One region of the Delftia sp. HK171 genome, then DNA from elsewhere that is predicted to be linked to it. Evidence: predicted binding sites of a transcription regulator. Region 1 holds the regulator's gene; the other holds the start of a gene.

Region 1 (14,835 bases):
TCCACCGTGCGCCCCTGCACGGGCATGCCGCCCAGCAGGCGTTCGCAGGCCGGGTTGGTGCGGGCCACATCCATGTAGCCGTCGGCGATGAAGATGCCGTCCAGGCTGGATTCGAAGACGCGCGCGGCCAGCTCCAGGCCCGCCTGGGTCTGGGCCTCGGCCGTGATGTCGCGAAAGGAAAAGATCCGCCCCATGGGCAGGCCCCGGCGCAGCTGGGGCACGGCGCGGCGCTCCAGGATGCGCCCGTCGCGCAGGTCCAGCACGTCGGCCGCCTCCATCAGGGGCTGGGCCGACAGCAGCTTCAACTGGCGCGCATAGGATTCGGCATCGCGCACCTGGCTGGCCAGGTGGTCGAGGATGGCCACGTCGTTGCGGCGCACCAGCAGCGCCTCGGGAATGCCCCAGAGCGTGGCAAAGCGGTGGTTGAAGGCGCGGATGCGGCCATCGGGATCGCAGACCAGGATGGCGTCGGCCGCGGACTCCAGCGTGGCGCGCAGCTCGCCCAGCAGGCTCTCGAACTCGGCCTCGTGCAAGGCCTGCTCGCGCCGGTCCAGCATGCTGACCAGCAGCACCTCGCCGTCGAGCGCGCGCACGCGCATCTCCACGGGCGCCAGCTGACCATCGGCGCGGCGCACCTCGGCAATGAACTGGGCTCCAGCCTGCCAGTTGAAGGGATCGCTCCAGAAAGCCTGCTGCTGCGGCGTGGCGGCCAGCACCTGCACGGGCAGGCCCGGGGCCGCATCGGCCTCATAGCCGGTGACGGATTCGCTGGCGGCGTTGGCGCGCAGCACCTTCAGGGTGCGCGCATCGATCAGCCACAGGGCCTCCTGCAGTGCATCCAGCAGGCGGGGCCAGGCGCGGTTGAGCGCTTGCTTGTTCAAGACGCCACCTTCGGTGGATCCAACTCCACCGCCCGTTCAAAGTAATAGCAGACACGCCGGCGCGGCGACAGGTAGTCCAGCGCATCGCGCGGCAGTTGCGCGGGCGCCACTCCCCGGCGTATGCCCAGCTCGGGAAACAGCTCCAGCGCCAGCACGGGCGCCTGCGCGGCCGGCACGCCGGCATCGTGCACCATCACCGAGGGCTTGAGCGGGCGTGATGCATTCACGGACATGACCATGGCATGGCGCCCGTCGGTCAGCTCCACCACCGAGCCCGGGGGGAACACACCCATCATGCGGATGAAGCCATTGAGCACGGGCGCGGCGAACTTGTCGCGCAGCCGGCTGAACAGCATGGACAGGGCCTCGTGCGGCGTATGCGGCGTCTGTGCATCGCCGGGATTGCACAGGCGGTCGTAGCTGTTGACCAGGGCCAGGATCTGGCCCGTGAGTTCCATGTCTTCGGCCACCAGGCTCAGCGGGAACCCCGTGCCGTCGGCCCATTCATGGTGCTGGGCGATGGCCGTTGTGACCTGGGCCGACAGGCCCATGCGCATGGCAATGGCCACGGATTCGCCCACATGGCGCTCGTAGCGCTCGCGCAGGGCGTCGGGCACGGAAGGCTCCAGGGCCAGACCGTGCATGCCTTCGACACCGGCCACGGGCTTGCCCGCGTCATGCAGCAGCGCCGCCAGGCCCAGGTCGCGCAGCAGCGATTCCTGCAGGCCCAGGGCCCGGCCCAGAAGCAGGCTGAGCACGGTCACGTTGACGGCATGCACGCTCTGGCTGCTGCCCACGCCATCGGACAGCAGGTGAATGGCCACGTCCTGCGGGCCCGCCAGTTCGGCCAGGCAGCCATCGACCAGGGCCTCGGTGGGCATGCGCGCCTGCTCGGGCGCGCTGGCGATGGTGGTCTCTATGGCCACATAGCCGCGCTCCACCTTCTGAAAGCGCGCATTGCAGTCCTCCAGCCGGCCGCGCCAGTCGGGCACGGACAGCAGCAGCGGTGCTGGCGCAGGTTCGGTGGGTGCAGGCTCGGGGGCCACCACGACGGGCGGCAGCTCCTGCGGCGGCGGGGTGCGCACCTCGGCGGGCCAGGTGTCGCTTTTGTGCGGGACACAGCGCACCACCTCCAGGCCCAGGGATTTCAGGGTCTGGATCTGTGCGCTGGAGGTGATCTTGAAGCTGCTGACCGGAAAGGGATGGTTCAGCCACCCAACATCGAGCTGGACAAACATGCCCGGACGGAGGTCTCGGATATCGATGAGGACGGAATGGTTCACGCGCGGCAACGGCCCCGAGGCTGAAGGAATCGGCAATATGTAAGCCGATGATTCGGGCATTATCTCCAGTTCTGAGGGCCTCGCAGCCAATCCGCGACCCCAGGTGCCAAGTCTGGCCTCAGCTGTTGCTCAACGGCACCAGAGGTTGGGCTTGTAGATCAGGTCCATCCACAGCGCCCAGACGGCCACGCCCACCAGCATCAGGCCGGCCAGGCGCGTGCCCCATTCGGCGCGCAGGCCGTTCAGGCGCTGCCGGCCCAGCCGCCACAGCCAGGGGCCGGCCACCAGCCACAGGCCGCTGCCCACGCCAAAGGCCGCCATGGCCAGCGCGCCCTGCAACGGGCCGCCGCTGAGCGCGGCGACCAGCACGGCCGAATACAGCAGTCCGCAAGGCATGAGCGCCCAGGCATAGCCTGCCGCCAGCGTGCCGCCCGGCGCCGACACCCAGGGCTGCACGCGCCGCCAGGCAGCGCGGCCGGCTGACTCCAGCCAGGCGGGCTGGCGGGCCTGCACCATCATGGCCAGGCCCCAGGCCATCACGGCGACATGGGTCAGCGTCCAGAACGGCTGCAGCGCCGTGGTCTGGCTGGTGAGCCAGGACAGGCTTTCCATGGCCAGGGCCGAGGCAGCGCCCAGGCTGGCATAGCCGGCCAGACGGCCGCCGTGGAACAGCGCCGTGCGCAGCCACAGCCGGCTTTGCAATCCATGCACGGCCACCACCTGCGAGCCGCCGCCCTGCCCCGCCCCGCCCGTGACCACGCCGCAGGGCGCAGCGCACATGGCAAGGCAATGGGGCCCGCCGACGAGCCCCATGATCAAAGCGGTCCAGAGGAGCGACAACAGCATGGGGCCTAGATGATCCTCGAAAACCGCGCCCGGTTCTTGTCCGCCTGCAGATATCGGTCAAACAGCATGGCCACGCCGCGCACGAAGTACCAGCCCATGGGCGTGACCTGGAAGCCCTCGTCGCTGATCTGCACCAGGCCCTTGGCCTGCAGGTCCTCCAGGGCCGCCATCTCGGGCGCGAAGTACTCGCGAAAGCCCAGCAGCCATGCCTGCTCCATGGGCTCGAACAGCACGGCGCCCTGGCACATGATGGCCATGATGACGGCGCGGCGCACCAGGTCGTCGCGCGACAGCGCCAGGCCCCGCACCACGGGCAGGTGGCTGGCGTCGATGGCGTCGTAGTACTCCTCCAGCGTCTTGGCGTTCTGGCTGTAGCTGGCACCCACCTTGCCGATGGCCGACACGCCCAGCGCAATCAGGTCGCAGTCGGGCTGGGTGCTGTAGCCCTGGAAGTTGCGGTGCAGCCGGCCCTGGCGCTTGGCCACGGCCAGCGAGTCCTCGGGCAGGGCGAAGTGGTCCATGCCCACATAGACATAGCCACCGTCCATGAACGCGGCGATGGAACGCGACAGCATGGCCAGCTTGTCGGCCCCCTGGGGCAGATCCTCGGCCGCAATGCGCCGCTGCGGCTTGAAGCGCTCGGGCAGGTGGGCATAGGCATAGAGCGCGATGCGGTCGGGCCGCAGCGCGTTGACCTGGGCCAGCGTGCGCTCGAAGGATTCGGGCGTCTGCTTGGGCAGGCCGTAGATCAGGTCCACGTTGATGGAGGCAAAGCCCAGCTGCCGCGCGGCCGCCACCAGCTCGAACACCTGCTCGGCCGGCTGCACGCGGTGCACCGCGATCTGCACCTGCTCGTCGAAGTCCTGCACGCCGAAGCTCAGGCGGTTGAAGCCCAGCTCCTTGAGCACGGCCAGGCGCTCGACGCTGACGGTGCGCGGATCGACCTCGATGGAGTACTCGCCACCCGGCTCCAGCTTGAAATGCTCGCGCAACAGGCCCATCAGCGTGCGCAGCTCGTCGTCGGAGAAGAAGGTGGGCGTGCCGCCGCCCAGGTGCAGCTGGCTGACGGCCTGGCCCTTGCCGCAATGGGCCGTGTGCAAGGCCATCTCGCGCGCCAGGTAGTCCAGGTAGACGGCAGCGCGATCATGGTGACGCGTCACGATCTTGTTGCAGGCGCAGTAGTAGCAAAGCGACTCGCAAAAGGGCACGTGCACATACAGCGACAAAGGCATGGCACGCGCTGCGGTACTCGATTTGCGTTGTTGCAGCGCCAGGATATAGTCCTCTGCACCAAAGGCCTCGACAAAGCGGTCGGCGGTAGGGAACGAGGTGTATCGGGGCCCCGGTACGTCAAAGCGACGCAGCAGCTCTGGGGTGACAGCGGTCATGGGTTTTTTCCTCTAATACCTCGACTGTGCCGCAGCACATCGGTCATGTCCTTGACTCATATCAAGAGTTGTTTGAGGGACTGCTGCGACAATTTGATCCAACTCATCGCAATCCACGAGGTCACCGCCGGCACGCTGTGTGCCGCTGATGTTTATCACTCCATGAACCTTCAGACCATCAAAGCCTCCTGCTCCAACTGCAACCTGCGCGAACTGTGCATGCCCATGGGCCTGGATGCCGAGCAGATGCAGCGCATCGACGACATCGTGGCCACGCGCCGCAAGGTCAAGCGCGGAGGCCTGCTGTTTCGCAACGGCGAGACATTCACCTCGCTGTACGCCATCCGCACCGGCTTCTTCAAGACCTGCGTGGCCACCGAGGACGGACGCGACCAGGTCACAGGCTTTCAGATGGCCGGCGAGATCATCGGCCTGGACGGCATCGTCAACGACCACCACACCTGCGATGCCGTCGCGCTGGAAGACGCCGAAGTCTGCGTCATGCCCTTCGACAAGCTGGAAGACCTGTCGCGCGAGGTCACGGCCCTGCAAAACCATGTGCACAAGGTCATGAGCCGCGAGATCGTGCGCGAGCACGGCGTGATGCTGCTGCTGGGCAGCATGCGCGCAGAAGAGCGCCTGGCCGCCTTCGTGCTCAACCTGGTGCAGCGCCTGCATGCGCGGGGCTTTTCCAAGTCCGAACTGGTGCTGCGCATGACGCGCGAGGAAATCGGCAGCTACCTGGGCCTGAAGCTGGAGACGGTGAGCCGCACCTTCTCCAAGTTCGCGGACGACAACATCATTGAGGTGCGCCAGCGCCATCTGCGCATCCTGGACACGGAGGCGCTCAAGCGCATCGTCAACAGCCAGCAGTGCCAGTGAGGCTGCAAGGGCGGCAAGCATTCATCCGCCAATGAACAAGGCCCGCGACAGCGGGCCTTGTTCATTGCGGCGGGCTCTCGCTCAGTCCCGCCCCAGCCCCTGCATGGCCAGGTCCGGGTCGGGCTCGGAGACCACGCCGTCATTGAGATCGCGGGCCGAGCGGCCCAGCATGGTGGTCATCAGGCTGGAGAGCATGGTCACGCCCCAGAAGGCGAAGAAGGCCAGCGTGTAGATGCCCTGGCGCGACCAGCCCAGGTCGCCGAGCCAATGCAGCTCCAGCGGGTCCACAAAGGCAAAAACCAGCATCTCCATCACGGCGGCTGCCAGAAAGGCAGGCCAGGCAATCCACATCCAGCGTTGGGCCAACATCAGCGATCTCCTTGTGCTGTCGAGGGGTCGCCTTCATTGTGCGCCGCGCCAACGCATGGCGCCAAGCCCCGCAGCGCCCTGCACGCCTGTAGGAAACCCTCACCCGTCGCGCATGCCGGAGATGCGATCCGCCATGCAAAAAGGCCGCGACTGCGGCCTCTTGCAGGGGTGCACGGCGATCAGCGGTCCGTGGGGTGATCGTGCGCGGGCGTAGCCGCATGGTTGCGGCCGGTGACGGCGGGCGCCATGCTCTTGGGCACTTCGCGCACGCCATCGGCACGCTCGTTGATCGTGATGCCGTTGCGGTAGTAGTCGGGGTCGATCACGGGATCGGCGCCATTGATGGCGATGATGGCCGTGATCACGGCAGCGACCACCACGGCCGCCGGGCCGGCCACCACCAGCCAGACATGGCCGAACCTCCACCAGGGCTTGCCGGCGTCGGGGTGCGAGGGAGCCTGCGCGGGCGCGGAAACTGCGGGACTGGAAGACATGGGAAACCTCTTTCTTTCAGGCGGCAGGCGCGGACCGTGCCGCGCCTGCCAGGAACATCACCGGGGCACCAGGAAGACGGCCTTTTCGGACGCGCGTCCCGCGCCTGAATGCACGGCATCGATATCGAAGAATACGGTGTGCGAGCCCGGCTCGGCCGAACCGTAGGGAATCTGCAGTCGCGCCGCAATGCCGCGCGTCTCGGCCGGGCCGACCTCGACTTCCTGCTCGGACGCCAGCTCCAGCCCATCGAGGCCATGGGCGCTGATGCGATAGCGCTGGGCCTGCTCGGTGGCATTCATGATCTGCAGGCGGTAGACATTCTCCAGCTTGCCGCCCGCCACGATGCGCGACAGCGAGGCGCGGTCGCGGATCACGTCCACCTTGACCGACTGGCGCAGCGCCAGGCTCACGATCATGGCCACGCTCAAGCCGATCAGCACGGCCGAGTAGATCAGCACGCGCGGACGGAAGATGCGGCGCAGCACCTGGGCACGCCGCCACAGGCCGGCCATGGCGTTCTGCGTGGTCAGGCGGATCAGGCCGCGCGGGTACTCCATCTTGTCCATGATGGAATTGCAGGCGTCTATGCACAGGCCGCAGCCAATGCATTCGTATTGCAGACCGTTGCGGATGTCGATGCCCACCGGGCAGACCTGCACGCACATCTTGCAGTCGATGCAGTCGCCCAGGCCCTGGGCCTTGTAGTCCACCTTCTTGGTGCGCGGCGCACGCGGCTCGCCCCGGCCCGTGTCGTAGCTGACGATCATGGTGTCCCGGTCGAACATGGCGCTCTGAAAGCGCGCATAGGGGCACATGTACTTGCAGACCTGCTCGCGCATGTAGCCCGCGTTGCCATAGGTGGCAAAGCCGTAGAACAGCACCCAGAACATCTGCCAGCTGCCCTGCAGCGCCAGCAGTTCGCCGCCCAGCTCGCGGATGGGCACGAAGTAGCCCACGAAGGTGAAGCCGGTCCACAGCGCAATGGCGATCCACAGCAACTGCTTGAGCGACTTCTTCCAGGCCTTCTCGAAGGTCCAGCCGTTCTTGTCCAGCCGCATGCGCGCGCTGCGGTCGCCTTCGACCTTGCGCTCCACCCACATGAAGATCTCGGTATAGACCGTCTGCGGGCACGAGAAGCCGCACCACAGGCGCCCGGCCACGGCCGTGAACAGGAACAATGCCAGCGCCGAGATGATCAGCAGGCCCGCCAGGTAGATGAAGTCCTGCGGGTACAGCACCAGCCCGAAGAGATAGAAGCGCCGCGTTCCGAGGTCGAACAGCACCATCTGGCGCTGGCCCCACTCCAGCCAGGGCAGGCCGTAGAAAACCAGTTGGGTGAGAAACACCAGGGCCCATCGCCAGCGAGCGAAGACACCGCTGATGGAGCGCGGGTAGACCTTCTTTTCCGACTCGAACATCGACACCAGCTCGCCCGGATCAGGCGTGGCCGGCGTGATCGGAATGACTTTGCGGGGAGGCTTCCCGGTGTCATCCCCGCTCTCGGGCTTCATGGTGGGTTCCTTTGTTTTTTTGAAATATCTGAAAACTCAAAACGCAAAAAGGCGGCGCCGCAGCGCCGCCCCTGTGCTTACTGACGGACTGCGCCGTCTTTGTGCGACATGCCCCAGACATAGGAAGCAAGCACCGCGATCTGCGCCTCGGTCAGCTTGTCCTTCTGGGCAGGCATCTCGTTGTGCTTGCCGTTGTTGATCATGGCCGTGATGGCGGCCTCGCCCCAGCCGTGCAGCCAGATGTCATCGGTCAGGTTGGGCGCGCCCAGGGCCTGGTTGCCCTTGCCGTCCATGCCGTGGCAGGCAGCGCAGGCCGTGAACTTGGACTTGCCCAGCGAGGCCTTGAGCGAGTCGTGCGGGCTGCCCGACAGGCTCAGCACATAGTGCGAGAGGTTGCGCACATCGTCGGGCGTGCCGACGGCAGCGGCCATGGGCGGCATGATGCCGATGCGGCCACCCGTGATGGTTTCCCTGATCTTCTCGGGCGTGCCGCCATGCAGCCAGTCGCCATCGGTCAGGTTGGGGAAGCTCTTGCCGCCGCGTGCGTCCGAGCCGTGGCACTGTGCGCAGTTGTTCATGAACAGGCGCTCGCCGATGGCCATGGCCTGGGGGTCCTTGGCCATGTCTTCGGTGCTCATGCTCGTGAACTTGGCGTACAGCGGCTCCAGGTCCGCGCGGGCCTTGGCCATCTCGTTTTCATAGGCGCCCAGCTGCGTCCAGCCCAGCTTGCCCGCGAACGAGCCCAGGCCCGGATAGGCCGCCAGGTAGGCGAAGCCGAACACCGAGGTGATGATGAACAGCCACATCCACCACTTGGGCATGGGGTTGTTCAGCTCGCGCAGGTCCTCGTCCCAGACGTGGCCCGTGGTGTTGTCGGCCGAGGGGACCACCTTCTTGCGTGCGGTGAGATACAGCAGCAGCAGGCAGCCGATGATGCCGCCCAGCGTGATCGCCGTGACATAGATCGACCAGAAGATGTTTACGAAATCGCTCATGGGAAGTTCTCGTTCTGGTGGAGGGACTCAGTCTTGCTCGAACGGCAGCTGGGCGGCCTCGTCGAAACGGGCCTGGTTGCGGCGGGCGAACGCCCACCACCAGATGCCGATGAAGCAGGCCAGCGAGGCCAGCGTGGCCACGATGCGCATGGTGGTGATGTCCATGTCGCTCTCCTTTACTTGACCGAACGGCCCAGGATCTGCAGGTAGGCGATGACGGCGTCCATTTCCGTCTTGCCCTTGACCTGCTCGGCAGCGCCGCTGATTTCCTCGTCGCTGTAGGGCACGCCCACCTTGCGCAGCGCGCTCATGTGCTGGGCGACCACGGTGTCATCCACCTTGTTCTTTTCCAGCCAGGTGTAGGCAGGCATGTTGGACTCGGGCACCACGTCGCGCGGGTTGTTCAGGTGGATGCGATGCCATTCGTCGCTGTACTTGCCGCCCACGCGGTGCAGGTCGGGACCCGTGCGCTTGGAACCCCACTGGAAGGGGTGGTCATAGACGAACTCGCCAGCCACCGAGTAGTGGCCGTAGCGCATGGTCTCGGCGCGGAAGGGGCGGATCATCTGCGAGTGGCAGTTGTAGCAGCCCTCGCGCAGATAGACGTCGCGGCCCATCAGCTGCAGCGGCGTGTAGGGCTTGAGGCCCGCCACCGCTTCCGTGGTCGACTTCTGGAAGAACAGCGGAACGATTTCCACCATGCCGCCGACGGCGACCACCAGCAGGGTCAGCACGATCAGCAGGAAATTGTTGGTTTCCACCTTCTCGTGGGAAAAGCTCTTGGGAGCGCTATTGTTGTGATCGGACATGAGTAATGCTCCTAGACGCTCAGGCGTGGGCCACGACGGCAGGCACGGCCACCTTCACCGAACGGCCCGAGATCGCGGTCTTCCAGGTGTTCCACAGCATGACCAGCATGCCGCCCAGGTACAGCAGGCCACCGGCCACGCGGATCACGTAGAACGGATAGCTGGCCTTGACGCTTTCGACGAAGGTGTAGGTCAGCGTGCCATCGGGATTGACGGCGCGCCACATCAGGCCCTGCATCACACCGGCGATCCACATCGCGGCGATGTACAGCACGATGCCGATGGTGGCCATCCAGAAGTGCAGCTCGATGGCGCCCACCGAGTGCATCTTGGTCTTGCCGAACAGGCGCGGGATCAGGTAGTACAGCGAGCCCATGGTGATCAGGCCCACCCAGCCCAGGGCACCCGAGTGAACGTGGCCCACGGTCCAGTCCGTGTAGTGCGACAGCGCGTTGACGGTCTTGATGGACATCATCGGACCTTCGAACGTGGACATGCCGTAGAACGACAGCGACACGATCAGGAAGCGCAGGATGGGGTCGTCGCGCAGCTTGTGCCATGCGCCCGACAGCGTCATCACGCCGTTGATCATGCCGCCCCAGCTGGGAGCCAGCAGGATCAGCGAGAACACCATGCCCACGGACTGCGTCCAGTCGGGCAGCGCGGTGTAGTGCAGGTGGTGGGGACCCGCCCACATGTAGGTGAAGATCAGCGCCCAGAAGTGGACGATGGACAGGCGGTAGCTGTAGACCGGACGGCCAGCCTGCTTGGGGATGAAGTAATACATCATGCCCAGGAAGCCTGCGGTCAGGAAGAAGCCCACGGCGTTATGGCCGTACCACCACTGCACCATCGCGTCCTGCACGCCGGCGTAGGCCGAGTAGCTCTTCATCCAGCCGGCCGGAATGGCTGCGCTGTTGACGATGTGCAGCAGTGCCACGGCGATGATGAAGGCGCCGAAGAACCAGTTGGCCACGTAGATGTGACGGACCTTGCGGATGCCGATGGTTCCGAAGAACACGATGGCATACGAAACCCAGGTCACGGCGATCAGCAGGTCGATCGGCCACTCCAGCTCGGCGTACTCCTTGCCCTGGGTGTAGCCCAGCGGCAGGCTGATGGCGGCGGCGAGAATGACGATCTGCCAGCCCCAGAACGTCAGGCTGGCCAGCTTGGGCATGAACAGCCGCGTCTGGCAGGTGCGCTGCACCACGTAGTAGCTGGTTGCGAACAGCGCCGATCCGCCAAAGGCAAAGATCACGGCGTTCGTGTGCAGCGGACGCAGGCGCCCGTAGCTCAGCCATGGAATGCCGAAGTTGAGTTCCGGCCAGGCCAGCTGCGAGGCGATCAACACCCCGACAGCCATGCCTACCACCCCCCAGACGACGGCCATGATAGAGAACTGCCTTACGACGGAATCGTCGTAATAGACAGCGTTTTTATTTGAACTATCCATCGTGCACCCCTTAGATTGCTATCAAAGTGTTACGTTCTTCGCTCCCGGGCGTATTGACCCACGTCAATCGTCCCGAAGAATGCGCTCACCCTCTTGCTCCACACTCTCGAACTGCCCGCGATATACGGCCCACCACAGGGCCGCAAGGATGGCCAGCACCAGCACCACCGACAGCGGGATCAGCAAATACAAAATATCCATGGTCAGTTCCCCGTGGCGCTGACGCGCCACGCCTTGCCCCCAGAACGGGCGCGATCCAGCTCAGTGACACCGAGCAAGAGCCGCCTCGCGGCGAAGGTGTCGTTCCCCTCCCGCGAAGCGAGAGAGGGGGAAGCGGCGCAGCCGCTCAGGGGGTGTATTTCCATCAGAACCTCCCCACCGTTGCGGTGGAGCCCGTCTTCATCGCGACGGACGCTGCGGGCGCAGCAGGCGTGCCCGTGTGATTCGTTGCAGCCAGTGGCAGGCTGCGCGCAAGGCGCGCGGCATTCATCACCACCAGCAGCGAACTCAGTGCCATTCCCAGGCCGGCCACCCAGGCAGGCATGAAGCCCGCCAGGGCCAGCGGAATCGACACCGCGTTGTAAGCGGCTGCCCAGGCCATGTTCTGGCGCACCACCTGCAGCGTGCGGCGCGACAACAGGCATGCCTGGAGTACCAGTTCCAGGCTGTCACCCAGAACAACGAAATCTGCGCGCGATTGTGCCAGGGGCACTGCTCTACCAAACGCAAAAGAGACATGCGCTCCAGCTAAAACTGGGCCGTCGTTGAGGCCGTCGCCCACCATGGCCACGTGGTGGCCGGCAGCCTGCGCCTGCTGCAGGCGCTCCAGCTTGTCCTGCGGGCTGCAGCCGCCTTCGGCCTGGGTGATGCCCACGCGCGCCGCCATGGCGCGGGCCGCGTCCTCGCGGTCGCCGGACAGCAGCATCACCTGCACGCCATGCCGGTGCAGCGCCTGCACCACGGCGGCGGCCTCGGGCCGCACGTCCTCGCTGAGGACGAAGCGGGCCAGCGTGTGCCAGCCCTGCGATGTCTCCTCGGCCAGCAGCACACCCTGCACGGGCTGCTCCCCGGCCAGGCCTGCGTGCAGGGCCGAGCCCAGCCGCAGATGGCGGCGCGCGCCGGCGCGCTGCACCCAGGCGTCCAGGCCCAGGCCGGCCATTTCCTGCATGGTGTCCAGCTTCCAGTCGGTGGCGGCATCGGCGCCGGCCTGCGCAATGGCGCGCGAGGCCGGGTGGATGGACTGGCGTGCCAGCAGCGCCGCCAGTGCCAGCACTTCGTCGGCGTCTTCGCCCGCAGCAGGCTCGAAGGACGACAGGGCCAGGCCATCGCGCGTGAGCGTGCCGGTCTTGTCGAACACCAGGGTGTCCACGGCGGCCAGCGCCTCCAGGCCCTGCAGGTTGCGCACCAGCACGCCGCTGCGCGCCAGCGTGCCGGCGGCAGTGAGCATGGCCACGGGCGTGGCCAGCGACAGCGCGCAGGGGCAGGTGACGATGAGCACGGCCACCGCCACCATCATGGCCTTGCCGGGATCGGTGGGCCACCACCAGATGGCGGCGCCCAGCGCAGCCAGCAGCACCACGACGAGAAAGGGCCGCGCCACCTTGTCGGCCAGCTGGGCCAGCCGCGGCTTTTGCAGCGAGGCGCTTTCCATCAGGCCCACGATCTGGGCGAAGCGCGTATCGGCGCCCACGCCATCCACACGCACATCGACCACGGCATCCAGGTTGTAGCTGCCGGCCGTGACGGTATCGCCCTCGGCACGCAGCACGGGCGTGGACTCGCCGGTGAGCAGGGCCTCGTCGGCATGGGTGCGGCCGCGCACGATGGTGCCGTCGGCCGGGAAGGCCTCGCCACTGAGCACGCGCACCCGGTCGCCCGCGCGCAGCCGGCGCGTGGCCACGCGCTCGAAATGGCCGGCTGCGTTCTCGCGCAGCACGGCATCGGGCAGGCGGTTCATCACCGCTTCCAGCGCGCCGGCCGTGCGGTCGCGCAGGCGCAGCTCCAGCCAGCGGCCGGACAGCAGGAAGAAGACGAACATGGTCAGCGAGTCGTAGAAGACTTCCTCGCCGAAGGGGCCCGAAGGATCGAAGGTGCCCAGCGAACTGATCACGAAGGTGATCAGCATGCCCAGGGCCACGGGCAGTTCCATGCTCACGCGGCGCTGGCGTATGTCGCGCAGCGCGCTGGAGAAGAAGGGGCCGCAGCAAAACAGCACCACGGGCAGCGAGATGACCCAGGAGGCCCAGCGCAGCAGCGTCTCCATCTCCTGCGACAGGTCGCCGGGGCGGGCCACGTAGGCGGGCCACGCATACATCATCACCTGCATCATGCAAAAGCCGGCCACCAGCCAGCGCCACAGCGCCCGGCGGCTCTCAGCCTGGCGGCGCTCGCGCGCAAAGGCATCGCGTGCGGGAAGCGCCTGGTAGCCGGCGCGCCGCACGGCCTCCATCCACTCGGAGGGAAGCACCTGCGCATGGCGCCAGGTGACACGGGCGCGGCGCGTGGCAGCACTGACTTCGGCCTTCTCCACTCCGGGCACGGCACGCAGCGCATCCTCGATGGTCAGGGCGCATGCGGCACAGTGCATGCCTTCCAGAACGACGTGCGAATCCCAGGCGGGAAAGTCGGTAGGTTCCTTGGAAGGGTCGGCGGGAGTTGGGGGGCCTGCGGGCCGTCCGAACGAACTCCACTCCTGCGGGTCATCCAGCAGCCGGGCGGTGGCCTGCTGCGAGGGCGAGGGGCCTGAATCAAGCGCCGCCACTGCCGCCTCGCTGGATGGGGCTATCGTGGTGTGGGGCATGGTTCTTAGCGTAATCGGGCCGCATGATAAGCGTATTGACATTAATCAACCGTTAACTCATGGTTGGGTCTATGCTGACTTCATCCCATCCATCAGCACACACGAAAGGAGCACGCATGTACAACCGCATCCTGATCGCCACCGACGGTTCCGAGCTTTCCGACAAGGCCGTGGACAGCGGGCTGGGCCTTGCCGCGCTGTGCGGCGCCAGCGTCGTCGTCGTCCAGGTGGTGCAACACTATCCGCGCAGCTACTTCGAGGGCGGCGAGACCGTGGACCTCAAGCAGATCGAGCGCATCGAAGGCCAGTGGACTTCCAACGCGCAGACCGTGCTGGATGCCATCCATGCCAAGGGACAGGCTCTGAAGGTCAACGTGACCACCGAGATCGTCAAGTCCGACCTGGTCGCCGAAAGCGTGATCGACGTGGCCAAGCGCCGCGACTGCGATCTCATCGTCATGGCCTCGCACGGCCGCAAGGGCCTGCAGCGCCTGCTGCTGGGCAGCGAGACGCAGCATGTGCTCACGCACACCCATATCCCCGTGCTCGTCCTGCGTTGAAGGGTAGCGGCAGCCTCGGCGGCCGCCACACAAAAAAAGGCATCGGCGGCGCCGATGCCTTTTGCTTTTTCAATCAGGCCAGGGCGCAATCCGCACCCTGGCGCCAACTCAGGCGAACAGCTGCTTGTGCTCGTCGCGCAGCAGGTTCTTCTGCACCTTGCCCATGGTGTTGCGCGGCAGCTCCTGCACTACGAAGCAGCGCTTGGGAATCTTGAAATTGGCCAGCTGGCCCTTGAGCGCATCGACCACCGCCTGGGGCTCCAGGGCGGCACCGGGGCGCGGCACGACCACGGCCACGCCCACTTCGCCGAAGTCCGGGTGCGGCACGCCGACCAGGGCGCTTTCGGCCACGCCGGGCAGCTCGTTGATGAAGCCTTCGATCTCGGCCGGATAGACGTTGTAGCCGCCCGAGATGATCAGGTCCTTGCTGCGGCCCACGATGCTCACATAGCCCCGCTCGTCGAGCTTGCCCACGTCGCCCGTGCGGAACCAGCCATCGGCCGTGAACTCCTCGGCCGTCTTCTCGGGCATGCGCCAGTAGCCCTTGAACACATTGGGGC
Region 2 (14,835 bases), 1.7 Mb from region 1:
CCTGATCGGAGTCAATCACATGACAACGCAACAAACCGTGAAGGTGCAACTGGTGCGCAGCCCCATTGGCACCAAGGAATCGCACCGCGCCACCGTCCGTGGCCTGGGCCTGCGCAAGCTGAACAGCATCAGCGAACTGCAGGACACGCCTGCCGTGCGCGGCATGATCAACAAGATCAGCTACCTGGTCAAAGTTCTCTGAAAGGATTGATGATGGAACTCAATAGCATCAAGCCTGCAGAGGGCTCCAAGCACGCCAAGCGCCGTGTCGGTCGCGGCATCGGCTCCGGCCTGGGCAAGACTGCCGGCCGTGGTCACAAGGGTCAGAAGTCGCGTTCGGGTGGCTACCACAAGGTGGGCTTCGAAGGCGGTCAAATGCCTCTGCAGCGCCGTCTGCCCAAGCGTGGCTTCAAGTCGCATCTGCTGAAGTTCAATGCAGAAGTGACCCTGTCCGCTCTGGAACAGCTGGGCCTGGCCGAAGTCGATCTGGCAGCTCTGAAGCAAGCCGGTCTGGTTGGTGAAATCGCAAAGGTGGTCAAGATCATCAAGAGCGGTGAAATCAGCAAGGCTGTCAAGCTCAACGGCATCGGCGCTACCGCCGGCGCCAAGGCTGCCATCGAAGCTGCCGGTGGCAGCATCGCCTGATTAATGATCTGAAAGAAGACATCCGTGGCTACTAGCGCAGCTCAAATTGCAAAAACCGGAAAATTCGGCGATCTTCGCCGCCGTCTGGTTTTTCTGTTGCTCGCGCTGGTCGTTTACCGGATCGGGGCTCATATCCCCGTGCCGGGCATCGATCCAGCGCAGCTGCAGCAGCTGTTCAATGGCCAGCAGGGCGGCATTCTCAATCTGTTCAACATGTTCTCGGGTGGGGCGCTCTCGCGCTTCACGGTGTTCGCACTGGGGATCATGCCGTACATCTCGGCATCGATCATCATGCAGCTCATGACCTATGTGGTCCCTACATTCGAGCAGCTGAAAAAGGAAGGTGAATCGGGTCGTCGCAAGATCACCCAGTACACCCGCTACGGCACTTTGGGCCTGGCGATTTTTCAGTCCCTGGGAATTGCCGTGGCTCTGGAAAGCTCCGCAGGTCTGGTTCTGAGCCCTGGCTTCGGCTTCCGCCTCACGGCGGTGGTCAGCCTGACGGCCGGCACCATGTTCCTGATGTGGCTCGGTGAACAGATCACGGAACGTGGTCTGGGCAACGGCATCTCGATCCTCATCTTTGGAGGTATCGCCGCAGGTCTGCCGAGCTCCATCGGTGGTCTGCTGGAGCTGGTGCGCACCGGTGCCATGAGCATCCTGGCCGCGATCTTCATCGTTCTCGTGGTGGCAGCCGTGACGTACTTCGTCGTGTTTGTCGAGCGGGGACAACGCAAGATCCTGGTGAACTATGCGCGTCGTCAGGTGGGTAACAAGGTGTATGGTGGCCAGTCTTCGCACTTGCCGCTGAAGCTGAACATGGCGGGGGTCATTCCTCCCATCTTCGCTTCCTCGATCATCTTGCTGCCGGCGACCGTTGTGAACTGGTTCAGTGCAGGGGAATCCATGCGCTGGCTGAAGGACATTGCTAGCACGCTGACCCCCGGTCAGCCGATCTATGTGATGCTCTACGCCACTGCCATCATCTTCTTCTGCTTCTTCTACACGGCCCTGGTGTTCAACAGCCGGGAAACCGCCGACAACCTGAAGAAGAGTGGTGCCTTCATCCCCGGGATCCGTCCCGGTGACCAGACGGCCCGCTACATTGACAAGATCCTGGTTCGCCTGACCCTGGCTGGCGCGGTGTACATCACATTCGTGTGCTTGTTGCCCGAGTTCCTGATCCTGAAGTACAACGTTCCGTTCTACTTCGGTGGCACATCACTGCTGATTATTGTGGTGGTGACCATGGACTTCATGGCCCAGGTGCAGAACTACATGATGTCGCAACAGTACGAATCGCTCCTCAAAAAGGCGAACTTCAAAGCGACACTTGGCAATTGAACTAAGTGATGGGCCTGGCCGGCGGTGCCGGCGGGTCCAGTAAGAGTTAGTAGACGCCCACTCGATCTATCCATCGCGGGCATGTTTCCCGGTCGATAGGCCGTAACGGATGTAGAGTTTTAGGAGAATGAAATGAGAGTTTCGGCTTCGGTCAAAAAAATCTGCCGTAACTGCAAGATCATCCGCCGCAAAGGTGTGGTGCGAGTGATCTGCACGGACCAGCGCCACAAGCAGCGCCAGGGTTGATAGGAAAGTTTGAGGACGAATAATGGCACGTATCGCTGGCATTAACATCCCGCCGCATCAGCACGCTGAAATCGGCCTGACCGCTATCTATGGGATCGGTCGCACCACTGCACGCAAGATCTGCGAAGCCGCTGGCATCGCATATTCCAAGAAAATCAAGGAACTGACTGACGGTGATCTGGAAAAGATCCGTGATCAGCTGACTTCCCTGACTCTGGAAGGTGATCTGCGTCGCGAAACAACGATGAACATCAAGCGTTTGATGGACATCGGTTGCTATCGCGGTTTCCGTCATCGTCGTGGCCTGCCCATGCGTGGTCAACGTACCCGCACGAATGCACGTACCCGCAAGGGTCCGCGCAAGGGTGCCGCGGCTTTGAAGAAATAAAGAGATTGAAAGATCACTATGGCTAAGTCTCCCGCAAACAACGCTGCACAGCGCGTTCGCAAGAAAGTCCGTAAGAACATTTCGGACGGCATTGCCCACGTGCACGCTTCGTTCAACAACACGATCATCACCATCACCGACCGCCAAGGCAACGCTCTGTCGTGGGCCTCGTCGGGTGGCCAGGGCTTCAAGGGTTCGCGCAAGTCGACTCCCTTCGCTGCCCAGGTGGCTTCGGAAGTGGCTGGTCGTGCTGCCATCGAACAGGGCATCAAGAACCTGGACGTCGAAATCAAGGGTCCCGGTCCTGGCCGTGAATCCTCGGTTCGCGCCCTGGGCGCCCTGGGCATCCGCATCACTTCCATCGCGGACGTGACGCCGGTTCCCCACAACGGCTGCCGCCCTCAAAAGCGCCGTCGTATCTAAGCTTTTTCACCAAGCCCACCGCCGCCCAGATGTGTAACATCGCGGGCGGCTCCCGTGCTTGTGCACGGCAGATGACACAAAGGAAATCAAGTGGCACGCTATATCGGCCCCAAGGCCAAACTCTCCCGCCGTGAAGGCACTGACCTGTTCCTGAAGAGCGCACGTCGCTCGATCGCCGACAAGTCCAAGTTCGACACCAAGCCCGGCCAGCACGGCCGCACTTCCGGTCAGCGTACTTCCGACTTCGGCCTGCAGCTGCGTGAAAAGCAGAAGGTCAAGCGCATGTACGGCGTGCTGGAAAAGCAATTCCGCCGCTACTTCGAAGCCGCCGACAAGAAGAAGGGCAACACCGGTGCCAATCTGCTGTCGCTGCTGGAGTCGCGTCTGGACAACGTGGTGTACCGCATGGGCTTCGGCTCGACCCGCTCGGAAGCGCGTCAGCTGGTTTCGCACAAGGCCATCACGGTCAACGGCCAATCCGTCAACATCCCTTCCTACATGGTGAAGGTGGGTGACGTGGTCGCCGTGCGTGAAAAGTCCAAGAAGCAGGCTCGTATCGTCGAAGCCCTGCAACTGGCTGGTCAAGTCGGTTTCCCCGCATGGGTGGAAGTGTCTGCCGACAAGGCTGAAGGCACGTTCAAGAAGTCGCCTGACCGCGACGAGTTCGGTGCAGACATCAACGAATCCCTGATCGTTGAGTTGTACTCGCGTTAATTCCGCGCAGCGACATTTCTGTAAAACCGTCCCCCAGCCGCGAGGCATCGCGCTGGGGTGCTTCACCAGCCTTACCGGTGTAACGAGCCGGGGGTATTGAGAGGAAGTCTGCATGCAAACCAATTTGCTGAAGCCCAAGACGATCAATGTCGAGCAGCTTGGCCACAATCGCGCCAAAGTTGTTCTGGAGCCGTTTGAGCGTGGCTACGGCCATACGCTGGGCAACGCCCTGCGCCGTGTCCTGCTCTCCTCCATGGTGGGTTACGCAGCGACGGAAGTGACGATTGCTGGTGTGTTGCACGAGTACTCGTCCATCGACGGTGTCCAGGAAGATGTGGTCAACATCCTGCTGAACCTCAAGGGTGTGGTGTTCAAGCTGCACAACCGCGATGAGGTCACGCTCTCGCTGCGCAAGGATGGCGAAGGCGTCGTGACGGCGCGCGACATCCAGACGCCCCACGACGTGGAAATCATCAACCCTGATCATGTCATCGCCAACCTGTCGCAAGGCGGCAAGCTGGACATGCAGATCAAGGTGGAGAAGGGCCGCGGCTATGTGCCCGGCAACGTGCGCCGCTATGGCGACGAGTCCACGAAGTCGATCGGCCGCATTGTGCTGGACGCTTCGTTCTCGCCAGTCAAGCGCGTGAGCTACGCCGTCGAATCGGCCCGCGTTGAACAACGCACCGACCTCGACAAGCTGGTGGTGGAGATCGAAACCAATGGTGCGATCACTGCCGAGGACGCCGTGCGCGCCTCCGCCAAGATTCTGGTGGAACAGCTCGCCGTGTTCGCTCAGCTGGACGGCGGCGATATCGCCAGCGTCTTCGATGCTCCGGCCGGTGGCCGTGGTGCCGCAACCGCCTTTGATCCCATCTTGCTGCGTCCCGTGGACGAGCTGGAACTCACCGTGCGTTCGGCCAACTGCCTCAAGGCAGAGAACATCTACTACATCGGCGACCTGATCCAGCGTACCGAAAACGAGCTGCTCAAGACCCCCAACCTGGGTCGCAAGTCGCTCAACGAGATCAAGGAAGTCCTGGCTTCCCGCGGTCTGACGCTGGGCATGAAGCTCGAGAACTGGCCGCCTGCTGGCCTGGAAAAGCGCTAAGCACTATAATTGCAGGCTCTCCTTTTTGGAGAGCCTCAGTGCCTCGGGCAGTACCTGATACGGCTGCACGAATTAATCAACAACTTGCGCAAATTCGGTTGAGGCAAGCTGCAGATCCGGTAACGGGTCCAGGCTTGCATCCTTGTTTGCGCAAGCCCTAATTACATATTTTAGGAATAAAGCACCATGCGTCACGGTCACGGCCTCCGCAAACTCAATCGCACCTCTTCGCACCGCCTGGCGATGCTGAAGAACATGATGAATTCGCTCATCGAGCACGAAGCCATCAAGACCACCGTTCCCAAGGCCAAGGAACTGCGCCGCGTGATCGAGCCCATGATCACCCTGGCCAAGGTCGACACCGTTGCCAACCGCCGTCTGGCATTCGACCGCCTGCGCGACCGCGACAGCGTGACCAAGCTCTTCAACGAGCTGGGCCCCCGCTTCGCAAAGCGTCCTGGTGGCTACACCCGTATCCTGAAGATGGGCTTCCGCGTGGGCGACAACGCCCCCATGGCCTTCGTGGAACTGGTCGAGCGCGCTGAAGAAGGCGCCGCCGAAGCCAAGGCAGCTGAATAATCTGCTATAATTTTGGAATACCGCGCGATGGAGCAGTCTGGTAGCTCGTTGGGCTCATAACCCAAAGGTCGGAGGTTCAAATCCTTCTCGCGCAACCAAATTGAAAAGGGCTACGACAACTGTCGTAGCCCTTTTTTCATGCCCTCGCGCCAGGGCAAAGGCCAGGCAGACAGCCCGGCATCAGCCGCCCAGCTGGTTGCCGATGCGCTGGCCTAGCCGCAGGCGCACGCGGTGGGCGATTTCCTGGGCGACCTCGGGGCTGAGCACTTCGCTGATGTGCAGCAGCTCGGTGTAGTGCATGTACAGAAGGCCGCGCAGGGTCTTGAATGCGGCCTCGTGCTCGGCGCCGCAGACGCTGGCGTCATTGGCCAGCACGCGCTCCACCACACCGGCCTGCAGCAGCGGGATCTTGCATATGACGGCGTGGCGGGCGATCTCCAGGTCGATTTCCTGGAGCCGGCATTCCCATTCCTCGGGCAAGAATCGGTTGGCTGGCATGTCGGCTTTTCTCCTTTTTTCACTGCATGGGTACACCGGGGCGAAAGGCACCCGGTCTGGGGATGCTGTCATGTGAGCGGGGCTCGGTGGCCTGGGTCGCCAGGTTTACTGGCCCGGCCTTGATGCCTGTCAAACTTCGGTGGCGCAGGCGCCCGCTGGAAGCCGGGCTCATGCTGCACTGCATCATGATGTCAGTCATGCGGCGCGGCCGCCAGTGCCCGTGCAGGCTGGTGGGCTTTTGCTCCCGGCAGGCCATGCTCTCTCGGCGCCGCTCCGGCAACGCAAAGGATCCACATGCTCGAGAAGATCGCCTCGCTGTTCCGCTATTTCAAGGCGGCCGTGCCGTTCCGGCTGGTGCCGGCACTGATTGCCACCGCCGTGCTGTTCGGCCTGCTGCTGATGCCCGTGCCCGAGGGGCTGACGCCCAAGGGCTGGCAGCTGGTCGCCATTTTCCTGACCACCATCGTGGCCATCATCCTCAAGGTCATGCCCATTGGCGTGATGGCCTTGATGGCCATCGTCATCGTCTCGCTGTCCCAGGTCACGTCCGGCTCGTCCAAGGGTGCCATCACCGATGCGCTGAGCAGCTTTTCCAGCCCGCTGATCTGGCTGATCGTGGTGGCCATCCTGATCTCGCGCGGCCTCAAGAAGACGGGGCTGGGCAGCCGCATCGGCCTGATGTTCATCGCCCTGCTGGGCAAGCGCACCATCGGCATCGGCTACGGCCTGGCGATCTGCGAGCTGGTGCTGGCTCCGTTCACGCCCAGCAACACGGCGCGCGGCGGCGGCATCGTGCACCCGATCATGAAGTCCATCGCCAATGCCTTCGAGTCGGACCCGGCCAAGGGCACGCAGGGCAAGGTGGGCACCTACCTGGCCCTGGTCAACTACCACGCCAATCCCATCACCTCGGCCATGTTCCTGACCGCCACCGCGCCCAACCCGCTGGTGGTGGATTTCGTGGCCAAGGCCACGGGCCAGGCCCTGCACCTGAGCTGGACCACCTGGGCGCTGTACATGCTGCTGCCGGGCCTGCTGTGCCTGCTGCTGATGCCGCTGGTGATCTACCTGCTGTCGCCGCCCGAGCTCAAGGCCACGCCCAATGCCGTGGAGTACGCGCGCAGCGAGATGGCGCGCATGGGGCCGCTGTCGGGCAAGGAGCGCGTGATGCTGGGCACCTTCGGCCTGATGCTGCTGCTGTGGGCCAACGTGCCGCAGATGCTGTTCGGCCCGGCCTTCGTGCTGGACCCCACCGTGGTCGCCTTCCTGGGCCTGTTCGTGCTGATCATCACGGGCACCATCGACTGGGATGACGTGCTGTCCGAGAAAAGCGCCTGGGACACCCTGGTGTGGTTCGGCGCCCTGGTCATGCTGGCCGAGCAGCTCAACAAGCTCGGCGTGGTGTCCTGGTTTGCCGTGGGCATGAAGAACGCCATCGTCGCCAGCGGCCTGGACTGGCTGCCGGTGGCGGCCATCCTGGTGGGCGTGTTCGTGTTCTCGCACTACCTGTTCGCCAGCACCACGGCCCACATCAGCGCGATGATGCTGGCCTTCCTGACCGTGGGTGCGCAGCTGATTCCGGCCGACTATGTCGTGCCCTTCATGCTGATGATGACGGCCGGCTCGGCCATCATGATGACGCTGACCCACTACGCCACCGGCACTTCGCCCATCATCTTCGGCAGCGGCTATGTCACGCTGGGCAACTGGTGGCGCGTGGGGGCTGCCATGTGCCTGATCGAGCTGCTGATCTTTGCCGTGGTCGGCAGTGTCTGGTGGAAGCTGCTGGGCCTGTGGTGAGGGCGGGCGCCCTCAAGCCGTGGTCCGTGGCTCGCCCAGCGACAGCATGAGCCGGTTGGCCCAGTTGAAGAAGGCCGTGCCGTGCAGCACATCGGAGATGGCGGCATCGTCCAGGCCTGCGGTGCGCAGCGCATCGATGTGGGCGGGCTCCAGCGCAGGCGGCGTCTGGGTCAGCGCCACGGCCGCCGTGACGATGGCATTCCAGCGCGGCCCCAGGTCCGTGCCCGGGCCTTCGTCGAGCAGGCGCTGCACGTCGCCACCCCTGCGCGAGAAGTGCGTGGCAAAGCGCGCATGGACCGAGGCGCAGTAGATGCAGCCATTGGCGCGCGAGGTGGCCGCAGCGGCCAGCTCGCGCTCGGCACGCGGCAGGCCGGCGTCGGGGTTGTAGAAGATGTCCTTGTCGGTGCGCGTGCGCGCGCCCAGCGTGTCGGGGTCGCGCGCCAGCAGGCGGAAGTAGGGCGACTGCGCGCGTGAGGCATCGACCAGGCCTGCATGGTGGCGTTCGGTCAGCTCGCTTTCTTCCAGCGGCTCAATCCATGGCAGCCAGTCGAGCTGTTCCTGGGTGAAGACCTGGGGAGCGGCGGAGTTCGTTGAGGTCATGGCTGGGCTTGCAGGGTGGTGGGTTGATGGGTTGCCTGGGGCGCGGGGCGTGCAGCCAGCACGCGCAACCCCGCCACCACGCGGATCTGGAAGGACAGGAAGGACGCCAGCTGGGACAGGATGACGATGTCCGTCTCGCTCCAGCCCGCCTGTTGCAGCGCCTGCAGGGCCCCGGCGCTGGCGTCGCGCGGGTGGTAGGCCAGCAGGTGGGCATGGGCCAGCGCCGCGGCCAGGCGCGGGCCCAGCAGTGCGGCGTGGGCCGGGTCCACGGCATAGGCGGGGCCCGGCTGGTCCTCGCGGCTCAGCGGGCCTGCCGGGGAGCTGCCGTAGGGGCCGTGCGGGCCGCTGCCGGCCTGCAGGCTCTGGGCGCGGCCACGCACCACTTCGGACGCCACCACGGCGGCCAGTTCCGCATCCTCGGCGGCCAGCGCGCGTGTATAGAAGACGGCGCTGCGCGGCTCGCCATGCAGCCCGGCCGTGAAGGCGGCCAGGGCCCGCCGCTCGCGCAGCGAGACCGTGCCGGGCACGGGCTCGGCGGGCGTGAACAGGGAGGCAAAGCTTTGCTGGGCCTGCGTGCGTGCCTCGGTGCGGTGGCGGCGCACGCGGTCCAGGGCGCTGCCGGGGGTGATGTCGGCGAGGTGGTCGATCACGTCGCCGGGAAAGCGGGGCGTTGCGGTGGTGTTCATGGTCATGCGGCTTGCAGCAGTCCGGCCCGGACTGCGGGGAGGGAAGAGGGCGCTGGGGTGGACGTGGATGTGGACTCATCGGCACGGCGCCAGCCCAGGGCCGGTGCCACATGGGCGGCCGTCAGTTCGATGGAGCGCAGGATGGCTGCATGCGGCGGATCGATGGAATGCACCTGGAAGACGATGTCGCTCACGCGCGCCAGCGCCGTGTCGGCGCGCAGCGAGGCGATGACCTCGTCGGGCGTGCCCACATGCACGTCGTAGGCGGCGATGAGATCGGCCAGCGGCGCCTGCGGATCGACGCGGGCCGCCCATTGCGAGGGCTGGGCCGCATGGCGCAGGGCCACGCGGCGCAGGCCGGCCTCGGCCCAGCGCAGCGCATCGTCTCGGCGGTCGGCCACGAACAGCGTGCGCGAGCCCAGGATGCGCGGCGCCCGCCCTGCGGGCAGGCGGGCGAGGTAGGCGTCGATGATGGGGTTCTGGATCTCGGACAGCGTGGCCTGCGGCGCGCCTTCGGGCCGTGGCTGGGTGCGCGACAGCATCAGGCCGTCGCCATTGGCACCGGCCCGCGCGCCGCCCTCGGCCGAGAACGTGGCCTGCCAGACGCGCTCCAGCAGCTGCGGCGCGGCCGGGTACAGGTGCACGCCACCGGCCAGCGCGCGCCCGGCCCAGGCATCCTGCAGCACGCCGAAGTTGCGCGCGAAGACGGCGCCGCGCTCGGCGCCCTGCACGCCAAAGGCCTCGAAGGATTCGGCCGTGCCGCCCGTGCCCAGGCCCACTTCCAGGCGGCCGCCGGTCAGCAGGTCCAGCACGGCCGCGTCCTCGGCCACGCGCAGCGCGTTTTCCAGCGGCAGCGTGATCACGCCCGTGCCGATGCGGATGCGCCGCGTGCGCGCCGCCACATGGGCCAGGAAGACGAAGGGCGAGGGCAGGCCGCCCTCGCTTTCATGGAAATGGTGCTGGGCCACCCAGGCCGAGTCGAAGCCGTGGGCCTCGGCATGGGCGATCTGCTCGGCCACCAGGCGGTAGCGCTCGCCGGCCGGCGCGTCGTCGAGCAGGCGGCTGAAGAAGCCCAGGCGCGGGCCGCTGCGGGGGACGGCGCCAGCGTGTGTGTCAGGCGGTATGAGGGACAAAATCAATGCTCCTTTTGCCGGGAATGGCGTCCATGAGTTCACGCGTGTAGTCGCTGGTGGGGCGCTGGAACACCTCCTCCACGCTGCCCGCGTCCACCACCCGGCCCGCGCGCAGCACCGACACCGTGTCGGCAATCTGGCGCACCACGGCAAGGTCGTGCGAGATGAAGAGATAGGTCAGCCCCAGGTCCTGCTGCAGCTGGGCGAGCAGGGCGAGGATCTGGGCCTGCACCGTCACGTCCAGGGCCGATACGGCCTCGTCCAGCACCAGCACCTGCGGCTGCAGCACCAGGGCGCGCGCAATCGCCACTCGCTGGCGCTGGCCGCCCGACAGCGCATGCGGGCGCCGCTGCAGCACGGCGGCCGGCAGGCCCACGCGCTCCAGCATGTCGTGCACGCGCCGGCGGCGCTCATCGGCCGGCAGCGGGTCGAAGTTCAGCAGGGGTTCCTCGATGATGTCGAACACGCTCTGGCGCGGATCCAGAGAACTGAACGGGTTCTGGTAGACCAGCTGCACGCGGCGGCGCAGCTGGCGCAGGGCCTCGCCGCGCAGGCCCGTGACCTCGGTGCCTTCGATGCGGATGCGGCCCGCCGTGGGCCGGCCCAGGCCCACGATGGCGCGGATGGTGGTGGTCTTGCCCGAGCCCGACTCGCCCACGATGGCATGCGTGCTGCCCCGGCGCACGCGCAGCGACACGCCGTCCACGGCGCGGAAGATGCCGCGCCCGTGGGCGGAGGCATGGCCGGGGGCCGCGAACTCGTGCACCAGGTCCTCGACCTCGATGGCCCAGTCATCGGCCGTGGCGGGCCTGGGCGTGCGGCGCGGCGCGGGCGCCAGCGAAGGCGCATCGGCCAGCAGCCGCCGCGTATAGGCGCTTTGCGGATTGCGCAGCAGCTCCAGCGTGGGGCCCTGCTCCTGGATGCGGCCGCCCTGCATGACGACCAGGCGGTGCGAGCGGTCGGCCGCCACGCCCAGGTCATGCGTGACCAGCAGCACGGCCGTGCCGGTCTCGCGGCGCAGCGCGTCGATCAGGTCCAGGATGCGCCGCTGCACGGTCACGTCCAGCGCGCTGGTGGGCTCGTCGGCAATGATGAGGGCGGGCCGCAGCGCGATGGCGATGGCGATCAGCACGCGCTGGCGCATGCCGCCCGACAGTTCGTGCGGATACTGGCGTGCGCGCAGCGCGGGCTGGGACAGCCCCACGCGGGCCAGCAGCTCCAGCACGCGCGCCTGCACGGCCGTGCGGTCGCGCAGGCCGTGGATGCGCAGGATCTCGCCCACCTGGTCGCCCACCGTGCGCACGGGGTTCAGCGACATGGTGGGGTCCTGCGGCACCAGGCTGACCACGCGGCCGCGGATGGCGTTCCAGCGTGCGGCCGGCCAGCCCGAGACCTCGGTGCCCTGCAGGCGGATGCTGCCGTGCTCGCGGTGGCCGTTGTCGGCCAAAAGGCCGATCACGGCCTGGGCCGTGGTGGTCTTGCCCGAGCCCGATTCGCCGACCAGGGCCACCACCTCGCCCGGCGCCACGGAAAACGACACGCCGTGCACCACGCGCTGCGCCTGGCCTGCGGCATCGCGGTAGGCCACTGCCAGGTCCTGCACTTCGAGCACGGGGGCGGTCGTTGCCACCGCTGGTGCGGCGTGGATGCGTTCCTCGATGGCGGCGCTCATGCAGGCCTCCGTGCGAAGGCCGTGGCGATGCGGTTGGCTGCCAGCACCACGGCCACCACGATCAGGCCCGGCGCCGTGGTCAGCCACCAGGCGGTGGCGATGTAGTTGCGGCCCTCGGCGATCAGCAGCCCCCATTCGGGCGTGGGCGGCGGCGCGCCGTAGCCCAGAAAACCCAGCGTGGAAATCGCAAGGATCGCCGAGCCGAACTGCAGCGCCGCCATGGCGATGACCGAGGTCAGCGAATTGGGCAGCACATGGCGCCACAGCACGGCGGCAAAGCGCCCGCCGCTGCCAAAGGCGGCCTCCACATAGTCGGAGCGGCGCACGCGCACCACCTCCGAGCGCACCAGGCGCGCGAAGCTGGCCACCGAGACCACGCCCACGGCAATGGCCGCGTTGATGGTGCCAAAGCCCAGCACGATGATGATGGTCAGCGACAGCAGCAGCGAAGGCACGGCCAGCAGCACATCGACCAGGCGCATCAGCGCATCTTCCGTGCGCCCGCCCGTGGCCCCGGCCAGCAGGCCGATCAGCGTGCCCACGGCCAGGCCCACGCCCACGGCCACGAAGGCGCCCGACAGCGAATGCACGGCGCCATGCACCACGCGCGCCCACAGGTCGCGTCCCAGCGCGTCCGTGCCCAGCCAGTGCGCGGCGCTGGGCGCCAGCAACTGCTGGCCGGCCTGGCCCGCGATCGGGTTCTGGTGGGCAAACCAGCCGGGCGCCAGCGCCCACAGCGCGGCCACGGCGATCACCAGCCAGGCCAGGGCCAGCGTGGGCGGCAGGCATTTCAGGGATTGCAGGCGGGCCGGCAAGGCGAAGCTGCGGCGCGGGGCGGCTGGCGCAGGGGCCAGGGACGACGCTGGCAGCGCCGTGGGAATGGGAGTAGGAGTGGCGGGCGCGGCCTGGGCATCCAGGGCCGGGGAAAGAGCGCTTGAGACGGCAGTGTTCATGGCCGGTTCTCCACGGAATGGCGCAGGCGCGGATCAAGCAGCGGGTACAGCAGATCCACGGCGAGGTTGATGAGTACGAAGGCGGCGGCCGAGACGACCACCACGGCCTGGAGCACGGCCGTGTCCTGGTTGCCCACGGCCTGCTGGGTCAGCGTGCCCAGGCCATTGAGGCCGAACACGGCCTCCGTCACCACGGCGCCGGCCAGCAGCTCGCCGAACAGCACGCCGGCAATGGTCAGCGTGGGCAGCAGGGCATTGCGTGCCACATGGCGCAGCAGCACCCAGCGGCGCGAGGCGCCCTTGGCCCGTGCCACGGCCACGAAGGGCTGGGCCAGCACGGCGTCGATATTGCGCAGCAGCACCTGGGCCAGCGGCGCCGAGATCGGTACGGCCAGGGTCAGCGTGGGCAGCACCAGTCCTTCCCAGGGGCCGGGATTGATCACGGCGATCCAGCCCAGGCGGAACGACACCACCTGGATCAGCATGATCCCCAGCCAGAACACGGGCACCGAGACAAAGACCGAAGGCAGCGAATACAGCGCGTTGCGCAGCCAGGCAAAGGGCGCCAGGCTGGCAGCCGCCGCCAGCGCCACGGCCAGCAGCGCGGCTGCGGCAAAGCCCAGGGCCGCGAGCTTGATCGTGGGCGGCAGGCTGGTGGCCAGGCCCTGGCTCACCGGCACGCCGGCCTGCAGCGAATAGCCGAAATGGCCCGTGAGGAACTGGCCCAGCGTGTGCAGGTACTGCTGCCACACGGGCTGGTCCGAGCCGTAGGCGGCGCGGATGTCGGCGATCTCCTGTGGGCCCAGGCCCAGCTCGGGGTTCAGGAACTTGATCAGCACGGCATCGCCCGGCAGCAGCTGCAGCAGGATGAACGAGACCGTGAAGGCCGCCCACAGCACCAGGGCGGCCTGTGCGATGCGGCTGAGCAGATAGCGGCGCGGCATGGGAGCGGTTCCTCTGGGAGCGTTCCGGTCAGCGCCTGGCCAGCCAGGTGCTGTAGAAGCTGGGCCGGCCCACGGCCTCGAAGCCCACGTCGCGCACCCAGCCCGCGCCCGCAAAGGCCTGGGGTTCCTCGAAGATGGGGATCACATAGGCTTGGTCGATCAGGTAGTTCTGCACCTCGCCGGCCAGCGCCAGGCGCCTGGCGGCATCGGTCTCGGCCGCGATGGCGTCGAACAGGCCGTTGAGCTTGGTGTCCTCGAAGGATTTCACCTTCTGGCTCACGCCGCCCTTTTGCAGCAGCACGTTGCGGTTGGTCGGGTAGTAGTTGCTCTTGATCACGTCGGGATCGGCGCGGCCCACCATGCCGGGCAGCACGCCGGTCTTGTCGGGGTCCAGCGTGTCCACGGCGCGGCTGCCCGCGTCGCCCGACAGCACGTTGAGCTTGACGCCGATGCGCGCCCACTGCTGGGCCACGAGCTGCAGCGTCTCCTTGTTCTGCGGCTGGGGCAGGGACTCGTAGGTGGACAGCACGAAATCGCGGCCGTCCTTCTGGCGCAGGCCGTTGGCGCCCGGCGTCCAGCCGGCCTCGTCCAGCAGCTGTTTCGCCTTGGCCTCGTCATAGGCCAGCTTGGCCGACAGGTCCACGAAGCCGGCCGCCGTGGAGGCAATCACCGAGCGCGCCTGCGGATAGCGCGGCGAAAACAGCGTCTCCACGATCTCCTTGGCATTGGTGCCGTGCAGCAGGGCCTTGCGCACCTTGAGATCGGCCACCAGGGCGTTGTCCGGGCGGATGGCCACGCTGTTGTTCACGCCGCGCGTGGGCGGGGCGTAGATGCTGAACTTCTGGTCCTCGACGCGCTTTTCGTCGTAGGCCTGGATCTGGCGGATCAGCCCGGCCTGGCCGGCCAGCAGCGCGCCGATGCGCACGCTGTCCTCGGGCGTGACGATGAACTTCACCTCGTCCAGCCGCGCGCGGCCCTGGTGGGCCAGCTTGGCGGGGCCCCAGGCATAGTCCTTGCGCACCTTGAGCACCAGCTCCTTGCCCAGCGTCTCGCTGGCCACCACGAAGGGGCCGGAGCCGATGATGCGCGTGGCGTCGCC

The links. Region 1 encodes FNR, which switches genes on or off when oxygen is low (the NO sensors DNR and NnrR bind a similar motif). Its sites were predicted from a motif close to TTGATNNNNATCAA; they were not measured.
Region 2: the regulator FNR is predicted to act here: its motif matches at 6,068-6,081, upstream of BO996_RS05395 (DASS family sodium-coupled anion symporter).

The regions. Positions count from the first base shown of each region.
Region 1 is NZ_CP018101.1:2,842,971-2,857,805, reverse strand. It holds gene BO996_RS12995 (bifunctional diguanylate cyclase/phosphodiesterase) at 1-881, opposite strand, end outside; gene BO996_RS12990 (HD-GYP domain-containing protein) at 878-2,119, opposite strand; gene BO996_RS12985 (sulfite exporter TauE/SafE family protein) at 2,294-3,010, opposite strand; gene hemN (oxygen-independent coproporphyrinogen III oxidase) at 3,016-4,398, opposite strand; gene fnr (fumarate/nitrate reduction transcriptional regulator Fnr) at 4,561-5,280, shown strand; gene BO996_RS12970 (hypothetical protein) at 5,362-5,649, opposite strand; gene BO996_RS12965 (FixH family protein) at 5,829-6,143, opposite strand; gene ccoG (cytochrome c oxidase accessory protein CcoG) at 6,201-7,655, opposite strand; gene ccoP (cytochrome-c oxidase, cbb3-type subunit III) at 7,733-8,650, opposite strand; gene BO996_RS12950 (cbb3-type cytochrome oxidase subunit 3) at 8,678-8,815, opposite strand; gene ccoO (cytochrome-c oxidase, cbb3-type subunit II) at 8,827-9,459, opposite strand; gene ccoN (cytochrome-c oxidase, cbb3-type subunit I) at 9,479-10,915, opposite strand; gene ccoS (cbb3-type cytochrome oxidase assembly protein CcoS) at 10,979-11,116, opposite strand; gene BO996_RS12930 (heavy metal translocating P-type ATPase) at 11,280-13,715, opposite strand; gene BO996_RS12925 (universal stress protein) at 13,832-14,275, shown strand; gene BO996_RS12920 (malonate--CoA ligase) at 14,384-14,835, opposite strand, start outside.
Region 2 is NZ_CP018101.1:1,168,705-1,183,539, forward strand. It holds gene rpsE (30S ribosomal protein S5) at 1-5, shown strand, start outside; gene rpmD (50S ribosomal protein L30) at 20-202, shown strand; gene rplO (50S ribosomal protein L15) at 214-645, shown strand; gene secY (preprotein translocase subunit SecY) at 670-1,989, shown strand; gene rpmJ (50S ribosomal protein L36) at 2,122-2,235, shown strand; gene rpsM (30S ribosomal protein S13) at 2,258-2,623, shown strand; gene rpsK (30S ribosomal protein S11) at 2,642-3,046, shown strand; gene rpsD (30S ribosomal protein S4) at 3,137-3,760, shown strand; gene BO996_RS05375 (DNA-directed RNA polymerase subunit alpha) at 3,873-4,871, shown strand; gene rplQ (50S ribosomal protein L17) at 5,058-5,450, shown strand; tRNA gene BO996_RS05385 (tRNA-Met) at 5,472-5,548, shown strand; gene BO996_RS05390 (hypothetical protein) at 5,631-5,948, opposite strand; gene BO996_RS05395 (DASS family sodium-coupled anion symporter) at 6,243-7,748, shown strand; gene BO996_RS05400 (alkylhydroperoxidase domain protein) at 7,761-8,348, opposite strand; gene BO996_RS05405 (CMD domain protein) at 8,345-9,040, opposite strand; gene BO996_RS05410 (putative FMN-dependent luciferase-like monooxygenase) at 9,037-10,167, opposite strand; gene BO996_RS05415 (dipeptide ABC transporter ATP-binding protein) at 10,148-11,839, opposite strand; gene BO996_RS05420 (ABC transporter permease) at 11,836-12,792, opposite strand; gene BO996_RS05425 (ABC transporter permease) at 12,789-13,736, opposite strand; gene BO996_RS05430 (TIGR04028 family ABC transporter substrate-binding protein) at 13,765-14,835, opposite strand, start outside.